DNA from 4 places in the Bradyrhizobium sp. AC87j1 genome. Region 3 is predicted to be linked to each of the others. Evidence: riboswitches for the same ligand, from Rfam matches in the RefSeq annotation. Region 3 holds a riboswitch; each other region holds the start of a gene.
What was found. A riboswitch is a leader RNA that binds a small molecule or an ion and turns the genes downstream of it on or off. The one in region 3 is predicted to bind cobalamin.
Positions count from the first base shown of each region.

Region 1: another riboswitch for cobalamin. It lies ahead of CV770_RS16275 (DUF1636 family protein); the one in region 3 lies ahead of CV770_RS42365 (TonB-dependent receptor).
Region 2: another riboswitch for cobalamin. It lies ahead of CV770_RS05425 (TonB-dependent receptor); the one in region 3 lies ahead of CV770_RS42365 (TonB-dependent receptor).
Region 4: another riboswitch for cobalamin. It lies ahead of metE (5-methyltetrahydropteroyltriglutamate--homocysteine S-methyltransferase); the one in region 3 lies ahead of CV770_RS42365 (TonB-dependent receptor).

Region 1 is NZ_PTFE01000027.1:4,456-10,485, reverse strand. It holds gene cobD (threonine-phosphate decarboxylase CobD) at 1-273, shown strand, start outside; gene CV770_RS16285 (cobyric acid synthase) at 262-1,710, opposite strand; gene cobO (cob(I)yrinic acid a,c-diamide adenosyltransferase) at 1,716-2,351, opposite strand; cobalamin riboswitch at 2,392-2,611, shown strand; gene CV770_RS16275 (DUF1636 family protein) at 2,707-3,081, shown strand; gene cobW (cobalamin biosynthesis protein CobW) at 3,078-4,112, shown strand; gene cobN (cobaltochelatase subunit CobN) at 4,112-6,030, shown strand, end outside.
Region 2 is NZ_PTFE01000005.1:136,072-142,101, reverse strand. It holds gene CV770_RS05425 (TonB-dependent receptor) at 1-921, opposite strand, end outside; cobalamin riboswitch at 1,036-1,250, opposite strand; gene CV770_RS05420 (hypothetical protein) at 1,294-1,557, opposite strand; gene CV770_RS05415 (hypothetical protein) at 1,658-1,867, opposite strand; gene CV770_RS42465 (hypothetical protein) at 2,006-2,182, opposite strand; gene CV770_RS05410 (adenylate/guanylate cyclase domain-containing protein) at 2,307-4,043, opposite strand; gene CV770_RS05405 (transglycosylase SLT domain-containing protein) at 4,361-6,030, shown strand, end outside.
Region 3 is NZ_PTFE01000001.1:6,754-12,783, reverse strand. It holds gene CV770_RS00070 (PepSY domain-containing protein) at 14-1,435, opposite strand; gene CV770_RS42365 (TonB-dependent receptor) at 1,448-3,796, opposite strand; cobalamin riboswitch at 3,915-4,116, opposite strand; gene CV770_RS00055 (histidine phosphatase family protein) at 4,189-4,761, shown strand; gene cobT (nicotinate-nucleotide--dimethylbenzimidazole phosphoribosyltransferase) at 4,754-5,806, opposite strand; gene cobF (precorrin-6A synthase (deacetylating)) at 5,817-6,030, opposite strand, start outside.
Region 4 is NZ_PTFE01000042.1:14,066-20,095, reverse strand. It holds partial or broken gene CV770_RS43385 (AraC family transcriptional regulator) at 164-292, shown strand; gene CV770_RS42165 (hypothetical protein) at 696-938, shown strand; gene CV770_RS43380 (hypothetical protein) at 1,052-1,384, shown strand; gene metE (5-methyltetrahydropteroyltriglutamate--homocysteine S-methyltransferase) at 2,440-4,785, opposite strand; cobalamin riboswitch at 4,889-5,091, opposite strand; gene CV770_RS21540 (nodulate formation efficiency C protein) at 5,958-6,030, shown strand, end outside.

The DNA of each region.
Region 1 (6,030 bases), on a different contig from region 3:
CGCGACGACGCCTGGGCCGAGGCCACGTCAGCGCGACTTGCCCGGGACTGTGTTCGCCTCGACGCCATTGCGCAAGCGCAGGGCTGGATGCTGCTTGGGGGGACGCCGCTTTTCCGTCTCTACGAGACGCCCGACTCGCTCGCCGCGCAAGACAGATTGGCACGAAGCCAGATCTGGTCGCGCGTCTTCGCGCAAAAGCCGACATGGCTTCGGCTCGGGCTTCCCGGCAGCGAAGCCGAATGGATGCGCCTTGCCGAGGTGCTAGCGCGCTAGCGCGAGCAGTCCTTCGACGTCGAGATGCTTTTCGATGTGGTCGGCCAGCGCCTCGAGCGCGCTTTCGACCCTGGCGTGGTAGGGCTCGTTGCCAGCGGGAATGTCGAGCTTTGCGAGGTACGCCTTGCGGAAATCATCCGACGTGAACAGGCCGTGCAGATAGCTGCCCTGCACGCGGCCATCGCGCGAGATCGCGCCTTCGGGCTCGCCGTTCAGTGTCGCAAACGGCCGCGTGCGGTCCGGCCCGTCAGTACGGCCGATGTGGATTTCGTAAGCCTCGATTGGCTGGTCCGTGTCGGCATGCACGGCCGCGACACGCGTCAGCGTCTTCTGCGGACTCATCACCGTGTCCACGTCCAGGAGCCCGAGGCCCGGCGTGTCGCCTGCGGAGCCTTCGATGCCGTCAGGGTCGGCGACGCTGCGCCCGAGCATCTGATAGCCGCCGCAGAGACCGAGAACATGGCCGCCCCTGCGGTGATGCGCGAGCAGATCGATGTCCCAGCCCTGCACGCGCAGGAAGGCGAGATCGCCGCGGGTGGATTTCGAGCCGGGGATGATGACGAGGCGGACATCGCCGGGGATGGCTTCGCCGGGGCGTACCATCACGAGATCGACGCTCGCTTCGAGCTTGAGCGGATCGAGATCGTCGAAATTAGCGATCCGCGACAGCGCCAGGCACGCGATCTTGCATTGGCCGGGCTTTCGCGCGTCGCTCAGGCCGAGCGCATCCTCGGCCGGCAGCTCGCCGGCGCGGGCGAACCAGGGCAGCACGCCAAGGCCGCGCCATGCGGTCTTTTGCTCGATCAGCTTGTAGCCATCGTCGAACAGCGTGGGGTCGCCGCGGAACTTGTTGATGACAAAGCCTCGGATCATCGCGGCATCGTCGGGGTCGATCACCGTCTTGATGCCGACCAGCTGGGCGATGACGCCGCCGCGGTCGATGTCGCCGACCAGCACGACCGGCACGTCGGCCTTGCGCGCAAAACCCATATTGGCGATGTCGGCCTTACGCAAATTCACCTCGGCCGGACTGCCCGCGCCTTCGACCAGAACGAGATCGGCGCGCGCCTTCAGCCGCTCAAAGCTCTCCAGCACTGCGCCCATCAGTGAGGGCTTCATGGCCGCGTAGTCGCGCGCACGCGCGGTCGCGATGCGCTTTCCGTGGACTATCACCTGCGCGCCGACATCGGTCTCGGGCTTGAGCAGCACGGGGTTCATGTCGGTGTGCGGCTCGACGCCGGCGGCGAGGGCCTGCAACGCCTGGGCACGGCCGATCTCGCCTCCGTCGATGGTGACGGCGGCATTGTTCGACATGTTCTGCGGCTTGAACGGGAGCACGCGCAGGCCGCGCCGCGTGAAGGCACGCGCGAGACCGGCGACGATGAGCGACTTGCCCACGTCCGAGCCGGCCCCCTGGATCATCAGCGCGCGTGCCATCGAACTCAGAACTCGACGCCGGCCTGTGCCTTGATGCCGGAGCGGAAGGGATGTTTCACCAGCGTCATCTCGGTGACGAGATCGGCGATCTCGATCAACTCGTCCTTGGCGTTGCGGCCGGTGAGCACGACATGCGTCATCGGTGGCTTCGAGGTGGTCAGAAACTCGACGACCTCGGCGATGTCGAGATAGTCGTAGCGCAGCGCGATGTTGATCTCGTCGAGCACGACCATGCGCAGGCTCTCATCGAGAATCAGCTCCTTGGCCTTCTCCCAGCCGGCGCGCGCGGCGGCGATGTCGCGGGCGCGGTCCTGCGTCTCCCAGGTAAAACCTTCGCCCATGGCGTGGAACTGGCAGAGGTCGCCGAAATGGCCGGTGAGCAGGCGTCGCTCGCCGGTATCCCAGGCGCCCTTGATGAACTGCACGACCGCACAGGGGAAGCCATGGGCGACGCAGCGGACGATCATGCCGAAGGCCGAGGAGGACTTGCCCTTGCCGGCGCCGGTGTGGACGATGATGAGGCCCTTTTCGCCGCTCTTGGTCGCCATGATCTTGTCGCGGGCGGCCTTCTTCTTCGCCATTTTCGTGGCGTGGCGAGCGTCGGTTTCCTCGGCCGTTTTTGTATCCGGTTCAGGCGTCATCGGTCCCGGTCCTTCGGCTTGACAAGTGGCGGCCACCGGCAAATGGTGGCCCAGCGTTGGTTCCTGTCCTATGACAGGCGAAGAGGGAATGCGATAGGGTCCGAATCGGCAAGATTTGGGTCCAAAATGCAGCCGCCCCCGCGACCGTGACCGGAGAGATGTCCGAAGCCACTGATTCCCGCGGGAATCGGGAAGGCGGGGATCGAAGGGGAAAACCCTGCTCCGCAAGCCGGGAGACCTGCCTGCGCGGACGAGTTTTGGACCGGCGGACGGGGTGTTCCGCGACGGGGAAAACGGGCCTTCTGAAGAATGGTCCGTGTGCCTCATCGCCTCCCGCTGTTATCTGGAAGAGGCGATGACCGTCACACTTCACGTCTGCATCACCTGCCGTGCCGGCGAGACGCCTGGCGAGGGCGAGGCGACGCCCGGCAAGCGCCTGCATGGTGCGATCCTCGACGCCGGCGTGCCCGAAGGCGTCAATGTGGTTCCCGTCGAATGCCTGTCGGCCTGCAATCAGGGTTGCTCGGTCGCGCTCAGCGCGCCCGGCCGGTGGTCTTACGTCTATGGCCGCCTGTCGGATGCGAATGCGCAGGATGTGGTCGCAGGCGCCGCGGCCTATGCGGCCGCGCCTGACGGCCTCGTGCCCTGGCGCAGCCGGCCGGAAATATTCCGCAAGCAGTCGCTTGCCCGCATTCCCCCCATTGCCGTCGTGCCGGAGGCCGCCGAATGAATTCGCTCGCAAAAGTCCCCGTGACGGTGGTCACCGGTTTTCTCGGCTCTGGCAAGACGACGCTGATCCAGCATCTGCTCAGCAATGCCGGCGGCAAGAAGCTCGCCGTGCTCGTCAACGAGTTCGGCAGTGAGGGCGTCGACGGCGAGATATTGAAATCCTGCGCCGACGCCAATTGCCCGGAGGAAAACATCGTCGAGCTCGCCAACGGCTGCATCTGCTGCACGGTTGCCGACGATTTCATTCCGACCATGGAAAAACTGCTGGCGCGGCCGGTGCGGCCCGATCACATCCTGATCGAGACCTCGGGCCTGGCGCTGCCGAAGCCGCTGCTGAAGGCATTCGACTGGCCGGAGATCCGTTCGCGCATCACCGTCGACGGCGTGATCGCGCTGGCGGATGCCGAGGCTGTCGCCGCTGGCCGCTTTGCACCGGATCCGATTGCAGTCGAAGCGCAGCGCGCCGCGGACGAGAATTTGGACCATGAGACGCCGCTGTCGGAAGTGTTCGAGGATCAGATCGCCTGCGCCGACATCGTGCTGCTGACCAAGGCCGACCTCGCTGGGGCGGCGGGACTTGAAGCGGCCAAGGCTGCCATCACCGCCGAGATGCCGCGCCGCGTGCCGATGCTCCCCGTGACCGACGGTGCGATCGATGCGCGCGTCATCCTCGGTCTTGGCGCTGCCGCCGAGAACGATCTCGCCGCGCGTCCCTCGCATCATGACGGCGAGGAAGAGCACGAGCACGATGATTTCGCCTCCGTCGTGATCGACCTTCCTGAAGTCGCCGACGTCGATGCGCTGGTCGCATCCGTCCAGAAGCTGGCGCGCGAGCAGAACGTGCTGCGCGCAAAAGGCTATATCGCGGTTGCGGGCAAGCCGATGCGCCTCTTGCTGCAGGCGGTCGGCCAGCGCGTGCGCCATCAGTTCGACAAGCCCTGGGGCGCAGGTCACAGGCGGTCGAAGCTCGTCGTGATCGGCGAGCACGGCGATATCGACGAGGCCGCCATCAAGGCAGGACTAGGTATCTGATGCACGTCGTCTTCCGCGAGAGCCGCGGTCTGGAGGAGACCGCGACGCCAAGGGATATCGGCCAGGACCCGGCCGATCTCGTGGTGCTCTCGTATTCGGATTCAGATCTCGCGGCGTTCGCAGCCGGCTGGCGGCGTGGTCGCGAGAGCCTGCCGACGCTGCGGCTCGCGAATCTCGCGGAATTGCGTCACCCGCTTTCGGTCGACACCTATATCGAGCGCACGCTGTCGCAGGCGCGTGGCATTCTGGTGCGGTTGATCGGCGGTGAGTCCTATTGGTCCTATGGACTTGCGGCGCTCCAGCAGCTCGCGAAGGACCGTGGCATTGTGGTCGCCGTGCTGCCGGCCGATGGCCGTGACGACACGCGGCTCGATGCATACTCGACCTTGCCTGTCTCGACGCTGCGCCGGCTCAAGGTGCTCTGCGACGCCGGCGGTCCGGTCGCGGCGCAGGCCGCGATTGCACAGCTCGCGCTAGCCTCGGGACTCTATGCCGGGCCAGTCATCGGCGAGACGGCCGTGCCCGAGATGGGGTTCTACGATCCCGCCCGCGGCGTCATTGCGGCGCCGGCGCAAGGCGAGGGCAGGCCGCGCGCTCTGGTAACGTTCTATCGTTCCTATCTCACCGCCGCGGACCCGGGCCCGGTCGATGCCTTGATCGCAGCGCTGCGCGAGCGCGGCTTTGATGCCTGCGGCGTGTTCGTCACCTCGCTGAAGGCTGCGGGCGTAGCGGATTGGTTGCGGGCGCAGCTCGCGCAAAATCCTCCGGCGGCGATCATCAACGCGACGGCGTTCTCAGCCCTGGGCGATGACGGCACGACGCCGTTCGATGCCGCATCGTGCCCGGTGTTCCAGGTCGCGCTCTCCACCGCCCGGCGCGAGGACTGGACGGAGTCGCTGCGCGGCCTTTCGCCCGGCGATCTTGCGATGCACGTGGTGCTGCCCGAGGTCGATGGCCGTCTGTTCGCGGGCGTGGTGAGCTTCAAGTCGGCAGCCGGGCGCGATCTCGATCTGCAGTTCTCACACCTGGCGCATGGCGCCGATGAGGAGCGCGTGACAGCCGTCGCCGCGCGCGTCGCGGCCTGGCGGAGCCTTGCGGTGAAGCCGGTTGCCGAGAAGCGGCTGGCAATTGTGCTCTCGAACTATCCGGGACGACCGCACCAGATCGCGCACGCGGTCGGGCTCGATGCGCTGGCCTCGGTCGAGGCGTTGCTGTCCGATCTCGCTGAGGCCGGCTTCGATGTTGTTCCGGTCCATGCGCTCGGCGAGGCGCTGCTCAAGCAGAAACTCACCTGGAGCATCGCCGATTATCGCGCGGCGCTTTCGCGCCTGCCGCAAGTCTTGCAGGATGATCTCGCGCAAGCCTGGGGCGCGCCGGAGGATGATCCGAGCTGCCAGGACGGCGCGTTTCACTTCGCAGCCGTCGCTTCCGGCAAGTCGATCATCGCGGTTCAGCCGGAACGCGGCGATGCAACCACGCGCGATACCGATTATCACGATCTCGCCCGCACGCCGCGCCACGGTTATGTCGCGTTCTATCTCTGGCTCCGAGAGCAGGGCATCGATGCCGTCGTGCACATGGGCGCGCATGGCACGCTGGAATGGCTGCCCGGGAAGTCCGTGGCGCTGTCGTCCGCGTGCTGGCCGGAAGCCCTGATCGGCGATCTCCCAATCATCTATCCCTTCATCGTCAACGATCCCGGCGAGGCCGCGCAGGCGAAACGGCGCATTGGCGCCGTCACCATCGGCCATCTGCCACCGCCGCTGGAAACATCCTCGGTGCCGGAGGCCCTGCGCCGGCTCGAACGACTTCTCGACGAATACTCGACTGCTGATGGTCTCGATCCCGCGCGCCGTCAGCGATTGATCGCTGCGATCCGCGAAGAGGCGCGCGCGGCAGGCCTCGAAGACGATCTCGG
Region 2 (6,030 bases), on a different contig from region 3:
GGAGGGATCGACAGTGCGGCCGCCCGGCAGTCGCAGCTCCTGATTGTCGCCAGTGACGGTGAGAAAAGCGGTCAGGCCGGGCGTGGTGTAATTGAGATTGCCGACGCCATTCTGCTGGGAATAGCGGTTGTTGTCGCGATAGCCATCGGTCCTGACCGTATTGCCGTAGAACGAGGTCGACCACGGACCCGAATTGAGTGAGGTCGACACGTTGCCGAGCCTGGTGTTGAACGAGCCGAAGCCAGCCTCGATGCGCGCGGTCACGGGCGGTCCGCCAACGCCATTTTTGGTGACGATGTTGATCACACCGCCGACCGCGTTGTCGCCGTAGAGCACCGCGCCGGAATTGCCCCGCGTGATCTCGATGCGTTCGATCGAATTGAGCGGGATGGTGGAGAGGTCCACCTGCGCCATGTCGACGTCGTTCAACCGCCGTCCGTTGACCAGCACCAGCGTGTTGGCGGTGGCAAAGGCGCCGAAGCCACGCAGGTCCACGCTGGTCTTGGCGCCGATCTGACCGCCATAGAGCGTCGTGATCTGGGCCCCCGGCGTCTGCGTCGCGATGATCTCGGCAAGCGTCTGCGACGGCGAATGCGCAATATCCGCGGCCGTGATGACGGTCGTGGCAGCCCCGACGACGCCGCCGCTGCCGGCGGCAGCCTCACCGCCGGAGCCGGATGAGCCGGCGCCATTGCCTGCCGGCGCGACATTCGTCCTCACCCGCTGCCGCGTCGCCTCGCCGTCACCGATCGCCCTGGCGCGCGTGCGGTTCTGATCGTCGGGCCTGGTCACCTCGATCGGCGGCAATTGCTCGGCAAGCGCCTGCCGGGCGAAGGCGGAGGACAGATCGAGCGAATGGAGGGAAACGGATGCGAGCAGGCCGGCGCTGAGGCGCCTGGCAGCAGGGACAAGACGGGACACAATTGTAACCTCGGTATGACGTCAGTGGCACGTCACAGCGAACGAGGTTTCACGGCAGAGCGATGGATTGCTCCGGTGAAGCTAATGTCTGTACTCCCCGACCGACATCTTCGCGTGTGACCACGGCTGACGGCAGGTCTCCTGGCTCGCGGGTCGTGACCTTTCGTCGCCTTCCCAGGACCGAGATTCCCAGTGGCATGAGACGAAAGATTCACCGCTTACAGTTGCGGGGGCAGCCGTGGCGTTGAGACAAATCCCTGCGTTGGGACAATCCCGCACCACATTCCCTTTTGATCTCCGTGAGGAGAACCGTCGCCGATCATTTACGAGCCGTTGGCCCCGGGAGTCAATCGACCGGTGCATGCCGGGCGCTCAGGTCCGCCCTCGCACCCGTTGCGCCTGGGCCCAGGCGACAGCGACGTCGCGCGGCGGAACATCGACGCGCTTGATCGGGGTCAATTCGCCGGAGGCCGAGACGATGGCGGTCTCCTCGCGGCGACAGCGCGTGCAGACAAAGCGCACCTCGTGCGGAGACGCCGACCAGCTCGACCGCTTCACATTGGCCGCCATCGGCCAGGCATCACAATGCGAGCACGACACCAGAAATCGACCGGGATCGAGCATACCCATTTCCATCGGACTCCACGTCCTGCCCACTTGCTTCAATGATTAACCCAAGTGAATCGTTCCGGTGTCCCAGCACCGCCACTGGGTGCGCTGCGAGAAAGCGGTGGCCTCAGCGCGCGCCCCTGAGGGTGCAGGAGGTGGTGCAGGTGACCGTGGTGCCGCGATCGCATGATTTGCAGGCACTGACGCACTGGTTCATATCGCGGGGATTGTAGCTGTAGTTCCGCATCGGGCAGGTCGGCGTCGAGCCGGTGATATCCTGCTCCTGGTCGCAGGCCGCCGTCATGAGCGCGAATATGATCACGGCAACGAGGCGCATGTGATTGCCCTGTCAAGCATGGCAAATGACACTCGCGAGGTGCGCTGCATTGCAGCTAACCCCGGCCTTTCCACCACGAGCGATCGCTCGCGAGGTCAAGGATGCGCGCCAAACCTTAAGAACGGATTGCAGCCGGCGTCAGGCAGCAGCCTTGGTCGCGATCGCCTGCCGCATGTCCACCGCCAGCTGACGGTACTGTTCCGAGAGTTTCAGATAGAACTCGCGCTTGGTGCTGTCGGTGGCGAGCTTGGCGATCAGCTCGCATTCGGCGGTGAGCGTCTCGAACCGTTCCAGCCTGTCCTGAAGTTCCGTCATCGGCGTGTCCCCGTCAAACGCCTCAAGGACATCCAACCTAAGCCCGGGAAATAGGTCACGGCGAACATCGTTATCGAGTAGAAACGTTTTTTCCGGACAGGGCGGGCTGGCGCAACAAAAACGGCTATTTCTGCTCCTGGCGCCAGGCACCGTCCCACCCCTCCTCCGGCGGCTTGGCCTCGAATTGCGCGATGCGGCCGAGCATCGTACGCGAGGGACCGTCGCCGGGGACGGCTTCGAGCGCGGCGTTGAAAGCGGCGCGCGCCTCGTCGAAGCGGCGGGCCCGATAGGCGGCGAGCGCTTCGGCATAATGCGTGCGCAGGCTGTCCTGCGCGCCGGTGAGTGCGCCCGCCCGCGCCATCACCTCGAAGATCGGCTGCGGCGCGCTCTGGCCGGCGACCGCCAGACGATCGACCTCGCGCAGCTCGAGCCGCGCTCCGATCGCATCAGCAGTTGCCTGCGAGATCAGGATGCGGGTGCCGTAGACCTTGTTGACGGCCTCCAGCCGCGAGGCCAGGTTCACGGCGTCGCCCATCACGGTGAAGCTCATCATCAGCTCGGAGCCGATGCTGCCGGTCAGGACCTCGCCGGTGGCGATGCCGATCCGCAGGTCACACGGCGCCGGCATGGCGCGGATGCCGAGCAGGTCGGGCAGCTGCTTCTGCAGCGCGGGCACCTGGTCGACCATCTCGGTTGCGGCGATGCCGGCCAGGAGCGCCTGCTCGTCCTCCTCGATGAAGGGCGGGCCCCAATAGGACATGATGGCGTCGCCGATATATTTGTCGATGATGCCGCGATTGCCCCTGATCGGTCCGGACATCACCGTGAAATAGTGGTTCATCACCCTGACGAGGCCGCGCGGGGTCATGCCCTCGCTCATCGAGGTGAAGCCGCTCATGTCGCAGAACATGATGGTCATGACCCGGCGCTCGCCGTCGATCGCGACTTCGGGCCGGTCGATCAGCCCCTGCACCACCTTGGGATCGATGTAGCGGCCAAAGGTCTCGCGGATGCGCTCGTTGTGCCTGAGCTGCTCGGTCATGCGGTTGAAGGCCGCGGCGAGCTCGCCGATCTCGTCCTGCGTGGATACGGTGATGGTCTTGTCGAAGCGGCCGGCCTCGACCTCGCGGGTGCCGGCGAGCAGTAGCCGCACCGGGCGCGTGATACCGCTGGACACCAGGAGCGCGAAGGCAAAGCCGACGATCGCCGCGAGCACAGTCACAATGGCGGAGATGACGATCGCCTGATGCTGACGGCCGATCACTGTCCTTGTCGAGGCAAAGACCTGCTTCAACATGTCCGCGCGGATGGTGTCGATCCTCTGATTGAACTGATCGCGCAGTGTATCGAGATGCTCCAGCGTGCCACGCACCTCGGTCATCTGCTTGTCATCGACCTGCTTGAGCAGCTTGGCATGATCCTCATTCATTGCCTGCCGAAGTTCGGTGAGCGCGGTTTCGATGCGCGTCTCGATCCGCGCCAGCCCGGCATTGTCGGACGGCGTTCTGGAATCGTCGATGATCGCGTTGATGAGCGTGCGTGCGGCCTCCGCCTCGTCGTCGATCTTGCGATCGGCCTCCTCAAACTCTCGCAAGCGCGCCGCGTAGGCTTCCTCCTCCGACGGCGCCTGCATTTTCATCATCACCATTCGCCGCAGCGCCACCGACCGCTCCAGCGAGCGAATGTTGGCACGCGCCAGATGTCCATAGGCCGGGATGTAGCGGTTGGTCAGCTCGTCGAGGAGGATTCCGACCTGGCTCGACATCACCATCGACAGGATCGAGGTGACCAGCATCAGGACGATCAATCCGAGGGCGATACCGACGATCTTGCGCCTGATCGACTGGTTGAAAATCGGCATAGAAGGACAAAAGCCAAAGGGACGGAGCGAGGGAACTCCATACACCGGATCTGGCTGCGGGAACACGCGCAATCTGGGCTTGTGACGCCCAGAACCAAGCCAAGCCGTCGCGCGGGCCCGGATCGTTAACAAAGGTTAACCGAACTGACCTTCGCTCCCGAGCCGAAGTTCCCTCGTCACATCCGTATTTTGCCGCATTGTTGCGACAGCGTGGGGAATGCGAAACGATGCCGTAGCATCGTTTTCGATGTCGTTGATTCTCAAGCCGCATGTCGTCGCGGACCTTGGTTTGTAGTGGTTCGCAGGGGGACCATGGGATGAACCAGTGCCTACGCTCGCTCGCGTGTCTCGTTGCCGTGGCCGCAATGGCCCTCCTTCCCACCGAGCTGGCGGCCAAAAGCAGCCACAAATCGTCCGCACCGAAAAAATCGCATGAGGCGAAAGCCGGCAAGCAACATCATGCGGTGGCCAAGTCCCGTCACGGCAGGCATGCCGAGGCCAAGCGCAAGTCGAAGAAGACCGGCGACGAGCCGTCAGAGAAGCCGGCCGCCCCGCCCCTCACCGGCGACCTCGCCGCGCTGAAGGATGCGATCGACCTCGCGCGCAAGGGCAAGACGGATGATGCGAGCGCGGCGCGCGACCGCATCACTGATCCCGCCGGACAGAAGCTCGCCGACTGGTTCATGCTGCGCCATTCCGAGAGCACCGCCAATTTCAAGCGTTATGCCGCCTTCCTTGCCGCCAATCCGGGTTGGCCGAGCAGCGCCCTGCTCCGCCGCCGCGCCGAGGCGCGGCTGTGGCAGGAGAAGGCCGACGCGGCCACCGTGCACAAATTCACCATGGACCGCCCGACCAGCGCCAAGGGCAAGTTCGCCCTCGCCCGCGTGCTGCTCACTGAAGGCGACGCCGACAGGGCTGCCCGCCTCGTGCGCGAGGCCTGGCGCACCGACGAATTGTCCGAGCGCAGCGAGGAGGATTCCTACGAGGCGTTCCGCGATCTGCTCAACTCCGAGGATCATCGCGCCCGCATGGACAAGCGGCTCGGCGCCAAGGACTATGCCGGTGCGCGGCGCGCGGCAAAACGGCTCGGCGAGGATGCGCTGGCGATCGTCAAGGCCTGCGCCGCCGTCACCGGCAAGGCCAGCAAGGCCAACGATTATCTCGAGGACGTACCGGCTGAAGCGCGCCGCGATCTCGGCTATGTGCTGTGCCGCGCCCAATGGCACCTCCAGAAGGACCGCATCGACGATGCCGCCGAGGTGATCCTGGCCGCCGCGCCCGACACCATGGCCGCGCAGGACACCGACGCCTGGTGGCGCGAGCGTCGCCTGCTCGCGCGCAAGCTGCTCGACCAGGGCAAGTTCAAAACGGCGTATGATGTGGTGCGCACGGCCGCGGTGCCCGAGAAGGAAGTCTACCGCGTCGACTATCATTTCATGTGCGGCTGGATCGCGCTGCGCTTCCTGAGCGATCCCCAGGCGGCCATGGTGCACTTCGCCGCCATCGACGCAGGCTCGGCCAATCCGATCGCGCTGTCGCGTGCCCATTACTGGCGCGGCCGTGCCGCCGAGGCGATGGGTGCGACGGCCGATGCGCGCATGAGCTACCGGGCGGCCGCGCGCTATCCGACCGCCTATTACGGCCAGCTTGCGCGCGCAAAGCTCGGCCTCGATCGCATCGAGCTGCGACCGCCCTCGCCCGTGCTGGCCGCGCTCGACACCCCGCCCGCAGACGAGCGCGTGCGCGCCGCCGACATGCTCTACGGCATCGGCGAGCGCGATACGGTGTTCTATTACGCCGAGGATTTCGCCAAGGAGAGCACCGACGTCGCGGCCCTCGAGGGCCTCGGCGAACTCGCCGGACAACGCCGCGACGCGCGCGTGATGCTGGAGGTCGGCAAGTCGGCGCTGGCGCGCGGACTCGCGCTCGACCATTACGCTTTTCCGACCATCGGCATCCCCGAGCACCAGCAGGTCGCGCCCGCGAT
Region 3 (6,030 bases):
CGACGGCCATTAGTCAGGACCGCAGGCGCCGCCAGCCAATCGCGATCCCGGTGACGGAGAACGCCAGTCCCAACGCACAGAGTCCGACGATCAGGACATCGCGCAGACGCGGATGCGCCAGCAGGACCGGAAAATCGAGCGTGTGGAGCGCGCTGTAGAACCAGCGATAGGCCCGCCGCGACGAATCCAGCCTTTGCAGCACACTGCCATCGGCACCGTCGATATCGAACCAGAGGTCGCCGCAGCGCGAGCGGTAGGCGGGCGCACCCGGGATAGCCGATTGCGCGGGGTAGTCGTCGTTGCCAGCAAGAACGGACGGCGCGCCGCAGCCGGCGGCAAGGCGCGCCGCCAGACTCTGGATCTCATGCACGTCCACAAATTCCGTTGGTCCGTCGCGGGACGCGTCCCCTGCCTTGATCAAGACCTGATGGTCAAGGCTCACCCGATCGCGGCGATAGACTTTGCCGTTGAAGGCAAACCATTCGATCTCCCGGGCCGAGGGCGATATCGGCCGCCGATCGAGCCATGAGGCAGCCGCCCAATCAGGCAACGCGTTCATCACGCCGGCTTCGGCCGAGGTCAATTGCCCCCGCGAGAACAGCCGGCCGTGATCCATGGAGAGCCAGCCGCTCAGACTCCACGTCAGCACGAACATTGTTGCCGTGAGGCCAATGACGTGGTGCAACGCGTGCCAGCCACGATAGGGCGAGGACATCCGGCGCCCTCGCAGCTGCACCCGCGCGATCCCGAGCACCGCACCAAGCATCGCCGCGATCAGGGCCAGCAATGACAGTGTCCAGACGACACGATCCCACAGCGACCAGTTGCTTCTCAGGACCGTCGGATAAATCCAGTGCAGCACACTGCCAGCCCAATTCCAGCCCCGCTCGCGCCGCCTCGTGTCCAGGATGACCTCGCCGGTGGTCGAGGAGACATAGACTTCCGTCCCGGCAGCATCGCCGAGGGTCACACGAAACAGCGGCCGGTGGCGATCGAAGCCGTTCGGCACGCTCCACTGATCATGGTCCGAACGCGCAACGACCGCGGCCTGCGCGGCATCGAGCCCGCGATTGCGCCCGTGCTCCCGCGCGATGGCAAGCGCGGTATCGGCAATTGCGACCGACGCATCCCCTCCGTCGGAGGCGCGGACCGCGCGCGAATGCGCTGGTCCCGACACGATGTAGACCGCTGCATCGCTCCGCTGGATCAGCCGGACGCGCACGGCGTCGGTGACCCCACTGGCAGCGACCGCCTGCGCAACCGGGATCCTCGCCGCTCCGCGATCCATTGGCGCAAGGCCGGCCAACCGCTCCGCTTCCGTCAGCGACGGAAACGGAACGAAGTGCATGACGATCCCCGTCGCGAACCACATCGCGAACAGCAGGCAGAACGCGATCCCGAGCCAGCGATGCGTAAGGACGATCGCGCTCATCATGTGGTCAGCGCCCTACCATTTGAACGCGGCGGAGAGCTCGTAGGTCCGCGGCGCGCCCAAGAGGATCTGGTCGGGATAGAATGGATCGCCCCAGACCGCATAGCGCTTATCGGTGATGTTGCGCACGCGGAAGGTCAGGCGGGCCTGGTCGACCGCATTGAACACCGTCTTCGGGATGTCGACGAACGCGTAGACGTCGGCGACGGTATACGCCTTCATCGTCACGACATTGGCATCGGTGTTGTAGCGATCGCCGACATGGCGGCCGGTGATGCCGAGCTCTACCGGCCAGGGCGTGAAGAACCGGTACGACGCGCCGGCATTCGCCACGATGCGCGGCACGTTCGGCGGCGTATTGCCGGAGAACGAGCCGCCGACGAAATTGTAGTCGGCATAGCGGGCATCGACATAGGCGATGTTGCCCCACAGGCGCAGCGGATCGATCGGACGGACCGAGGCGGCAAGCTCGACACCCTTGGATTCCTGTCGTCCGGCGATGTTGAGCGCCATGCCGCCGGCCGCGGCATAGACGTTTTTGCGCACGATGTCGTAGGCCGAGAACGACCACTCCGCCCTGTTGTCCCAGAACAGATGCTTGACGCCGGTCTCGTAGGTCCGCGAGGTCGTGAGGTCGAGCGGCTGGGTCGGCAACAACAGGAAGCTGGTGTTCGCGGAGACGTCGGCGCCGGTGGCGTACTGGCTGAAGAAGGTCAGGCCGGGCACGGCCTCCCAGGTATAGCCGATGCGGCCCGTCACCGGCGCCCAGTCTTTCGTGAACGGGAAGCCCGCGTTCATCAGGCCGGCGGTATCCGTCGAGTTGCGATCCAGCCCGATGTGCTCGACGCGCAGGCCGCCGATCAGCGCGAAGGTCCGCGTCAGCTTCAGCCGGTCCTCGAACGACAGCGCCTCGTTGTCGATCCGCGCGGTCTGCTGCTTGGTCGTGAGCAGACCGTAGAAGCCGCGGTCGGGATCGACCAGCGAAACATAATCGTTCGGGAAGTTGGCCGCGCCCGGCCTGACGAAGTCGAGATAGCTCGACGAAAGCGTCGTGACCAGGCGGTTATCGAAGCCTGCGATATCAGCGTCCCAGATCAAATCGGTGATGTTGCCGACGAGGCGCTGGCTGTGCGCGACATAGAAGCGCTCGCGATACACCTGGTTGTTGGTGGAATCGAACGCCTCGATCTCGTTGTTGAACCAGGTGCGCTCCGCGCCGTAACCATAGGCCTGACTCTTCAGCGTCAGGCCCGGCGCCAGCTTCAGCTCGAAACCGCCGCGCAGCCACACCTCCTGCGCGACGTTGCGATTGTCGAGAACGTTGTAATTGGTGTTGAAGGTGCGGTCGTCGATCGTGACCGCGCCCAGGTCGGTCCTGTTGAAGTAATTGCCGGAGACGATCCCCGTCGTCGCATGCGAGCCGCTGAAGGCGATCGGCACCAACGGCGCGCCCCAATAGGCCTTCGAGCGGTCTTCGCGATACTCGATTGCGCCCCAGATCTTGAGACTGTCGGAGATGCGATAGTTGAGCTGGCCCGACACGTCGAGCATCTTGGTGTTGGTGTCGTCGGCAAAGCCGTTGAGCGCGGAGCGGCTGACGTCGAAGCGGTAGTCGAGGCCTTGGACGTTGGTGCTGCCGCCCGAGCCGTAATGCGCGCGAAACGAATTCAGCGAATCCCAGGAGAAATCAGCTTCGTTCCGGATCGGTCCCGTGTGCGGCTGCTTGGTCACAAAATTGATCGCGCCGCCGGCGGCGCCCTCGCCCGAGATCAGCGATGCCGGGCCCTTCAGGAATTCGACGGCCTCCAGATTGGCGGTGTCCATGATCCGTGAGGTCATGTTCTGCGGGCCGATCTTGATGCCGTTGTAGAGCGTGTTGATCTGGCTGTTGGTGAAGCCGCGCATCGAGAAGGCGGAAGGCTCGGCCGGATTGTCGCCGGCGGTGACACCGACCGCGCCCTGCGCCACGTCGGACACGGTGCGATAGCCCTGCTCGCGAATGGTCTCGGCGGAGATCACCTCGACGGTCGCGGGCGTCTCGCGCACCGTCAGGCCGAGCCGCGAGGCGCTTTCGGCGACGGCATTGCTGTTGAGCGGCGTCGGAGGTGCCGCAGCCGGCACGACGGGCTTCGGCATCGCTGCTGCGGCCGCCGGCCTGCGCGCTGCTGCGCGGCGCGTGCTCTGCGCCTCCCGGCCGGCAGGTTTGGCCTGCTTGCGGGATAGAGCCGGCGATACTTCGACCGGCGGCAGGGGTTCACGGGCCTGCTGCGCCAGCGCAGCGGGCAGATCGAGAGCGGCAAAGGATGTGAGTGCCGCGGAGGCGAGCAGGAATTTTCGCGGTCGTACGATACGGATGGAAGACACGGTTTTTCGGACCTCGGTATGACGTCAGTGGCACGTCACAGCGAACGAGGTCTCACCTTTTGGCTCTTCAGCCGTCCGATGAAGCCGAATGTCTGTACTCCCCGACCGACATCTTCGCGTGTGACCGCGGCTGACGGCAGGTCTCCTGGCTCGCGGGTCATTACCACTTCGTCGCCTTCCCGGGACCGAGGACCCAGTGGCTTATGACGAAGGATTATCCGCTCACAGTTGCGGGGGCAGCCACGGCGTTGGGGACAATGTCCCCGCACCGTATTCCCTTTTCATCCCCTCTCGGGGAAACCGTCGCAAGCATCTAGGATTACCATCACAACAGAGTCAATGTGCCAGTTGCGGCGTTATGGCCACAACGACCAACTTCCTTGGAGATGAGCATGGAAGGCGAGACCTTCCTCTGGCTGATACGACACGCGCCCGTCGCGGGCGTCACAGGCACCATCCATGCCACCGACGCGCCGGCCGATCTCAGCGATCGCGTGCAATTGGACGCTCTGCGGCGGCGTCTGCCGCGGGATGCCGCCAGCTATGCCAGCCCGTCGCGGCGCACGGTCGAGACGGCGCGCGCATTGGGGCTCGAACCGGACTTGGTCAGTGAATTCCGCGAACAGGATTTCGGCGACTGGACCGGCCGCCGGCACGACGAGCTCAATGCCACCGGCGGCGACGCCTATGCGCAGTTCTGGAGCGATCCGGCTGCCGGACGGCCGCCGGGCGGCGAGAGCTTTGCGGATCAGGTCGCGCGTGTCCGGCTGGGTCTGTCGCGGATCGCAGCCGGATCGGCCACGCTCGTCGTGCATTCCGGCACCATCCGCGCTGCGCTCTGCATCGCGCTGGATCTCACGCCACAGGCCGCCCTGCGCTTCGTGATTGATCCGCTGTCGCTGACCCGGATCGATCGCCTCGCGGCCGGCTGGCGTGTCGTCTCGGTCAATCAGCGGATCAGCTAGGTCTGTCAGGCACATTGGCCTGCGCAAACGTCGCCATGCCGTTGTGAAGGCTACAGGCGAGCCGAACCAGCGGCAGCGCGATGGCCGCGCCCGATCCTTCGCCGAGCCGGAGATCGAGGCTGATCAAGGGCTGCACGTTCAGCGCGCGAAGCACCAGCCTATGGCCCTGCTCCGCTGATTGATGTGACGGCAGCAGGAACGGCTGGCACGACGGGTTGAGCCGCACTGCTGCGAGCGCTGCCACCGATACGATGAAGCCGTCGATCAAGACGGGGATGCGGCGCTGCGCGGCCGCGATGATCGCACCTGAGATCGCCGCGATCTCCAGGCCGCCAACGGCGCATAGGATTTTTTCGGGCGCCGCGCCCGCGACGCCGTGATGCGCAATCGCCGCGTCGATCACCCGCGCCTTGTGCGCGCGACCCACCGCATCGACGCCAGTGCCGCTGCCGGCGATCTCTTCGGCGCTGATGCCGAGCAGGCTCGCCGCGATCGCCGCCGACGTCGTGGTGTTGCCGATCCCCATCTCGCCGAAGATCAGCAGATCCGGCTTGCCCGCCTCGGCACGTGAAACCGCGCGCTGGCCAGCCTCGAAGGCGAACGCCAGCTCCGCAGGCGTCAGCGCGGCGTCCACGCTGAAATCGCGTGTGCCAAGGCGCGGCTTGTCGGTGATGACACCCGCCATTGCCTCTGTTGCCAGCGTTCCGGCATCGACGACGTCCAGGCTCGAGCCAAGCTCGCGCGCCAGCACCGAGATCGCGGCGCCGCCAGCGGCGAAATTCGCCATCATCGCGATGGTCACGGCTTGCGGATAGGCCGAGACGCCCTGCGCGACAATGCCGTGGTCGCCGGCGAAGATGATGATCGGCACCCGCGCGGTACGCGGCTGTTCGGTCGCCTGCAGGCCCGCAAGCTCGATCGCGAGCTGCTCCAGCCGGCCGAGTGCGCCGGTCGGCTTTGTCAATTGCGCCTGCCGCGCGATTGCCGCCTCGCGATGGACGGCGGAGACGTCGGGGCAGTTTCGGGTGACCCATTCGGGGAGCATACTGCCTCGCTTACGGCCTGCGCTTCAGAATGTAGCTGTCCATGATCCAGCCGTGCCGCTCGCGCGCTTCCTGCCGCGCCGCGACGATGCGCGGGCCAACCTCGGCGAGCACGCCGGACATGACGATCTGGTCGGGCATGCCGAGATAGGCGCCCCACCAGATCTGCAAGCCTTCCGGATCAAGCGATTGAAACGCCGTGCCGCCATCGAGCATCACCACCACG
Region 4 (6,030 bases), on a different contig from region 3:
CAGAGCCAAGGCCCCCGAACAAGACTTCCTGCGGCGAGCCGAAAGCGGCGGTGGACACAACTATTCGGCTGGCTGGAGCTCTTCACGGGTGCGGCCGTGCGCTTCCGACTGTTCCATGGACGCGGCCGCAGAAGCCAGCATGCAGCTTACTAATCCGATTTGAATCGGCATCGCCCTGAAGACCACGCGCGCGAAGCTGACACGGGACCGCCAGATCATTTTCGACGGCACCATACCTGCGGGGACGCTCTATGTCACCGCTCCGTCGAAATCTCTCGGCGTGCAATTCCAGATATTTAAGCAAACAAGGGACCGCGCCGCCCCCATTCAGGACCCCTGCTCATGGCACTTACGTGTAAATACTTAGGGACTTCCACCTAGGGAAAACATCCAAATTTTCCAGTTCGTCAGGATCAGCCAATCTGCGTCCATCGACGTTCGCAAGATAGGGTCCGCCATGCACACCCAGGCCGCCAGTTTTACCGAGACCAGCTGCTATCCGACGAGCGTCTTGCGTGGGCAACCTCAACACTTCGGCTAAGTTGATTTACGCCAGCTCAAATTCAAGCGCGCTACTCTTTTGCGTCGAACAGCGCGGAAAAAATTGCAGCGCAAACAACACAGAACTCGGCTTGGGCGATCTTGCAAGTGGCAGAAACGCTTCCGGCCTAAATTGTGCCTCCAGGAACACCGCAATGATCATCGATCTTTTGCTTCGAGAGCATCGCAACATTGATCTGCTTCTGGCCGCTCTCCAACGCGAATTGGAGATTTTTGAGAAGGGGATCCGTCCCGATTATGAGGTCATCCGCGCGATTATCAGCTATTTCGAGGTTTACCCCGAGGTGTACCCATCATCCACAGGAAGACTTGATTTTTTCCAAGCTCAAGGCTTGCGATCCGGATGCAGCTGCAATCGTCGGCGATCTCGCGCTTGAACACCAGGAAGTCGTCGACCGTTTGCACGGCTTCGCGCGAGCTATTGACGCCATCCCCACGGCAAGACGTCGGCAATATCATACGCGACTTCATAGTTCGCGAGCGGCGCCACATGATGTGGGAAGAACGAGATTTCTTTCCGGCCGCCCTGAAGGCTCTCTCGGCACAGGAATGGACTGAAATCGCTTCCGCCGTCACCGGTCATGGAGATCCGCTGTTCGGCGAGACAGCGACAGCCACTTCCGATGCGCTAAGAGCGCATATTCTGAAATTGGAGCAAGAAGCTGAGGCCGAACGGAGCTCGGTCGCGTTATCGTCCACGAAGGCCGGCAATCCCAGACACGGCGCCGAGAGGGGCCGTGTTGGCCGCTGCCGTTTTACAGCAGGAATTAGACCTCATGCTCATCCTGCCGAAATGAAAATGGGGGTGTTCGCGGGCACGTAGGCCGCCCTACCGCCAAAAATGGCTTCCGCGCACTATGATCGCTTCCTCGACCACTGGTGCAAACGCCATGGCCGAGCCTTTCTGAGCTCTGGTTCCGGCACGTTCCACAGTGTGACCGTCGCAGGTTTGGCAGCTGCGCAGTGACATCGCGCGAAGCGGATGTCTCTCATGTCCGCCGACCCGTAGGACGGACGATTGCGGCGCGCGGCTGCGGCGAAGCACTCCCACTCCTTCCCAGCCCGGCACGCTCTGAATGATCCGCGAGGCACTGCTCGCCCGGGTACGTTTAGCACGAACGGCAAGGCGCTGGACGTCCGGTCTAACTCTGCGCCGAGCCGAGTCGTGTCGGATCCGAGATCGCCAACTGGCCTATGTTGAGGGCAGGACCACGCTCACGGCTGTAGAGCAACCTATCGGCACCGTGCCATCTTCAAGCTCGTGACATCCTCCACGTGGTCCGCTCATAGACTCTCAAACAAAGGCCCAAGCCGAAACCCGACTATCGGGTGGAACCGGTCGGCCAAGGACTGCCGTAAGCAGGGTTCAAATCAATAGCAACCGCTCATGCATTGTCCACGCTGCGAGATCCTTGGAGCCAGGTTATTCGTATCGTCGCGCTGATGGAGCATAAGGTTTCCAGGCAGGAAAGCGCGCCGAATTTGCGGCTCGTGCCCTGCGGTGACCGCCCGGCATCACCGCCTCCCTCGGCTCTGTCGTAATCGTTGCCGACGTGCTCTTGAGCGACAAACCTTGGTGTATATTTATACGCTTCAGGCTATACGGTCGCATACCACTGCATAATTGAGCTACGCTGAGCTTGTGCTTCAACTGGGCTCAGATTTTCGGTGAATGTCCTTGCCGTGATCGAACCGGCGGTTGTCCTCTCTTCCGCCGATGGAAGTCCGCGCGATGCGTCAGCGTCGCTCCTCCCAGACTTTCGCCCGGCCCGCTAAGCGGGGCCGGGTTTTTTTTGTGTTCCCAAGAATCCATCGATTATGGAGAGCGCAAATGACCGCAAGAGGATCAGCTTAGTCGAGAAGAGACCCAAGCCCGGATCAACGGCCTCGCGGATCGAATGCAGCGCGCAGTTGGCGGGCGGCAGCGACCATGTTCGCTAGCGCCGGCCGAACCTCCTCCCATTTGCGCGTCTTAAGGCCGCAGTCCGGATTGACCCAGAGCTGCGAATCCTGCAGCCGGGTCCGAGCCAACGCCATCAGCTCCTTCATTTCGCCCGCCTTGGGAACGCGTGGAGAGTGGATGTCGTACACGCCCGGCCCGATCTGATTTGGATATTCGTAGTTCCTGAACGCGTCGAGTAGTTCCATTTTCGACCGCGACGTCTCGATCGAGATGACATCTGCGTCCATTGCAGCGATCGCACCGATGATGTCGTTGAACTCCGAGTAGCACATATGTGTATGAATTTGCGTTTGATCAGCGACGCCGGATGAACAGATGCGGAAGCAATCCACGGCCCAGTCGAGATAGGCGGTCCACTCCGATCGACGCAACGGCAATCCTTCGCGAAGTGCAGCTTCGTCGATCTGGATCATGGTCGCACCAGCATTCTCGAGATCGCGGACTTCGTCTCGGATCGCGAGCGCAATCTGGCGGCAGACCTCGCTTCTGGGAATATCATCGCGAACAAAGGACCAGTTCAAGATCGTCACCGGTCCGGTCAACATCGCCTTCATCGGCTTCCTCGTTAGTGATTGCGCGTAGCGCCACCAGCCTACGGTGATAGGCTTCGACCGCACTACATCGCCAAACAGGATCGGTGGCCTGACGTAGCGCGATCCGTAGGACTGCACCCATCCATTCCTGGTAAATGCGAAGCCGACGAGTTGCTCACCGAAGTACTGCACCATGTCATTGCGTTCGAACTCGCCGTGCACGAGGACATCGAGACCGATGTCCTCCTGCCAGCGTACGGCGCGCGCCGTCTCCTCCTTGAGGAACCTGTCGTATTGCTCGTCGCTCATAGCGCCTCGGGCATGCGCCGCACGGGCATTCCGGACCTCTTTGGTCTGCGGAAACGATCCGATCGTCGTGGTAGGAAAAGCCGGTAGTCCGAAACGATTGCTTTGGATCTCGGCACGACGGGCAAATGGGCTCGCGCGCCGACGCATGGTCTGGTCGATCGCTTTCATCCGGACAGCGACATTGGCATCATGGATTTTCGGCGAAGTCCGGCGGACAGTCGCGGCACAGTCCGACTCGGCAAGAGCTAGCGCAACATTCTGGTCGCCTGTGAGTGCCCGCGCCAGGATCGCGAGCTCTCGCATCTTCTGGACCGCGAAAGCAAGCCAGCTCTTGACGTCGGAAGCGAGCCCGGTTTCGAGTTCAACATCGACCGGCACATGAAGCAGCGAGCAGGATGGGGCAATCTGTACACGATCCTTGCCGAGCTTCGCAATGGCGGGTTCGAGCCGCTGGCGCAGCGACGACAAATTCGACCGCCATACATTCCGGCCGTCGACGACACCGAGCGACATGACGAGATCACTTCGGCCGCCAGCGATGATCTGGTCCAACAACTGTGGCGCTCGAACCAGATCGAGGTGCAGTCCGGCGACTGGCAGGCTCAAGGCGGTGTCCAGATTGTCCCCGAGATCGCCGAAATAGCTGGCGACTAAGATCTTGATGGCTGGCCCCTCCTTGGCGAGCCGGTCATAGGCATGTCGCAAAGATTGTCGCGCCCTCTCATCCAGATTAAGAACCAGGCAGGGCTCGTCGAACTGAACCCAATTTGCCCCACGTTTGGCCAATTCCTGCAGAACCTCGATATAGGCCGGTATCAGTTCATCCAGTAGTGAGAGTGGCTGGAACGCAGGATCGGGACTCTTGCCGAGTTTTAGGAATGTGACCGGCCCGATCAGGACAGGGCGGGTCTGAAAGCCAAGGGCCTTGGCTTCCTCATACTCCTCGATCGGCTTGCGAGAGCATAGCCTGAAAGTCTGTCCCCTGTGAAACTCGGGGACCATGTAGTGATAGTTGGTGTCGAACCACTTGGTCATCTCCTGCGCGGGTGCGCCAAATCCGCGCGGTCCGTGACCGCAACTCGCATCCTGATCGTCGCATTGTGATCCGCGGGCCATGGCGAAGTACGTCTTGAGCGAAACGGATTCGGCTTTCGAGGCGTAGATCTCCGGGATGGCGCCAACCATGACACTTGTGTCGAGCACCTGGTCATACAGCGAGAAATCGTTCGATGGAATGACCGTGACGCCGATAGATTTCTGACGAGCCCAGTTCGCGGCACGCAGGCCAGCTGCATCCTCGAGCAACTGCTGTTCGCTGCTTTTTCCGGCCCAGTAACTTTCGAGAGCGAGTTTGAGCTCGCGCCTTGGACCGATGCGTGGCGTTCCGAGGGTGGCAACCGGAAGGGAGAGAAGAGTCATAGCGTGAACCCCATGTTGGGGGCAAAGGCCATGGCGGACGCAGGCAGGGGAAGTCGCGCGGTGCGACGGCTGCTTGGCGCACCACCGGGACACCCCGCCCGTGGACGAATACATTGTCGGGGCAGGTCTCCTGGCTCGCGGGTCATCGCTTCTGTCCGGCCTTCCCGAAGCCGCGCAGGCTTCAGTGACGTCGTTGGACAGCGGCTTGCCGCTCACAGTTGCGGGGGCAGCGCCGGCATTGTCACCGGCTTCCCTCTTAGCTCCGGATCAAATGGAAACCGGAGAACCTCGACGGCTTGGATTATCGGCAAGAGAAGTCTTCCGTCAACCTCTCAGATTATGTCTCAAGCTGATGCTGCGACATCTGCTACGCGAATCACCGTGCATCACGTTGAGATGATGTAGAAGCGCTTTCAATCGGCGATATCGGAATGATCATCGGAGCTGCCCGCGGGCCGCACGCCAGATTGGTGGAAGGGACAAATGCGGGCTTGCGCGGTCGGGACTGCCACCTCGAGCAGAACGCATCTCCGGCTTCCCAGCGGTTCTTGAGGACGTCCACCATCCAGTCACCTTCTCGGCCAACAGGATCCGTGTTGAATACGCCCCAGCTGGCAAGGCCAGCAACATACCCCGCCAGCACGTTGATTTGCAGTTCAGCAAGACTCCAAATGCTCGGCGGTGAAGATCGGCTTCGCGTCGTTGGCCGTCAAACGCACCATGGCCCATTGGCCGCAAATGCCCAAACGCATGGCAGAGATCGAAACGCACATTCTGGCAACGATACCGGACCAAACCGTCGCGTGACGAGGATGCATAAACCGCGCTGGATAGCGCTGAAAGGAAACATCGAGACCTGCCAGTCGGAAAGTCGACAAAGAGGACACAAAAGCGGTGTGAAATACCGTCCATCACCTGGCACGAAGAATGCAAGACTTCGGCATGCCCAGTCTCCTCCTGCTGGGCATGTCCGGCACAGCAGATTGAAGCTGTCGCCGGCAGCGAAGTTAGCGGCGCGTGACATAGAGGGGAGCGCCTGCTCGCACGGGACACCATCGGTCTCCCCGTCGCGTCGCCGCTAACTTCTTGCGCTCGCGCATAACAGGTTAAAGGTTGCCCCGCTTTAGAATGACGTGTGGATGAAAGCAGATAGGCTGACAGTTATGAGGAAAATGTCTGGAAGACGCGCGTTATGGTTTTGTCTCGGTCAATCCCTGATCTGCCTGGCCGGGTTGGCTGCGACGA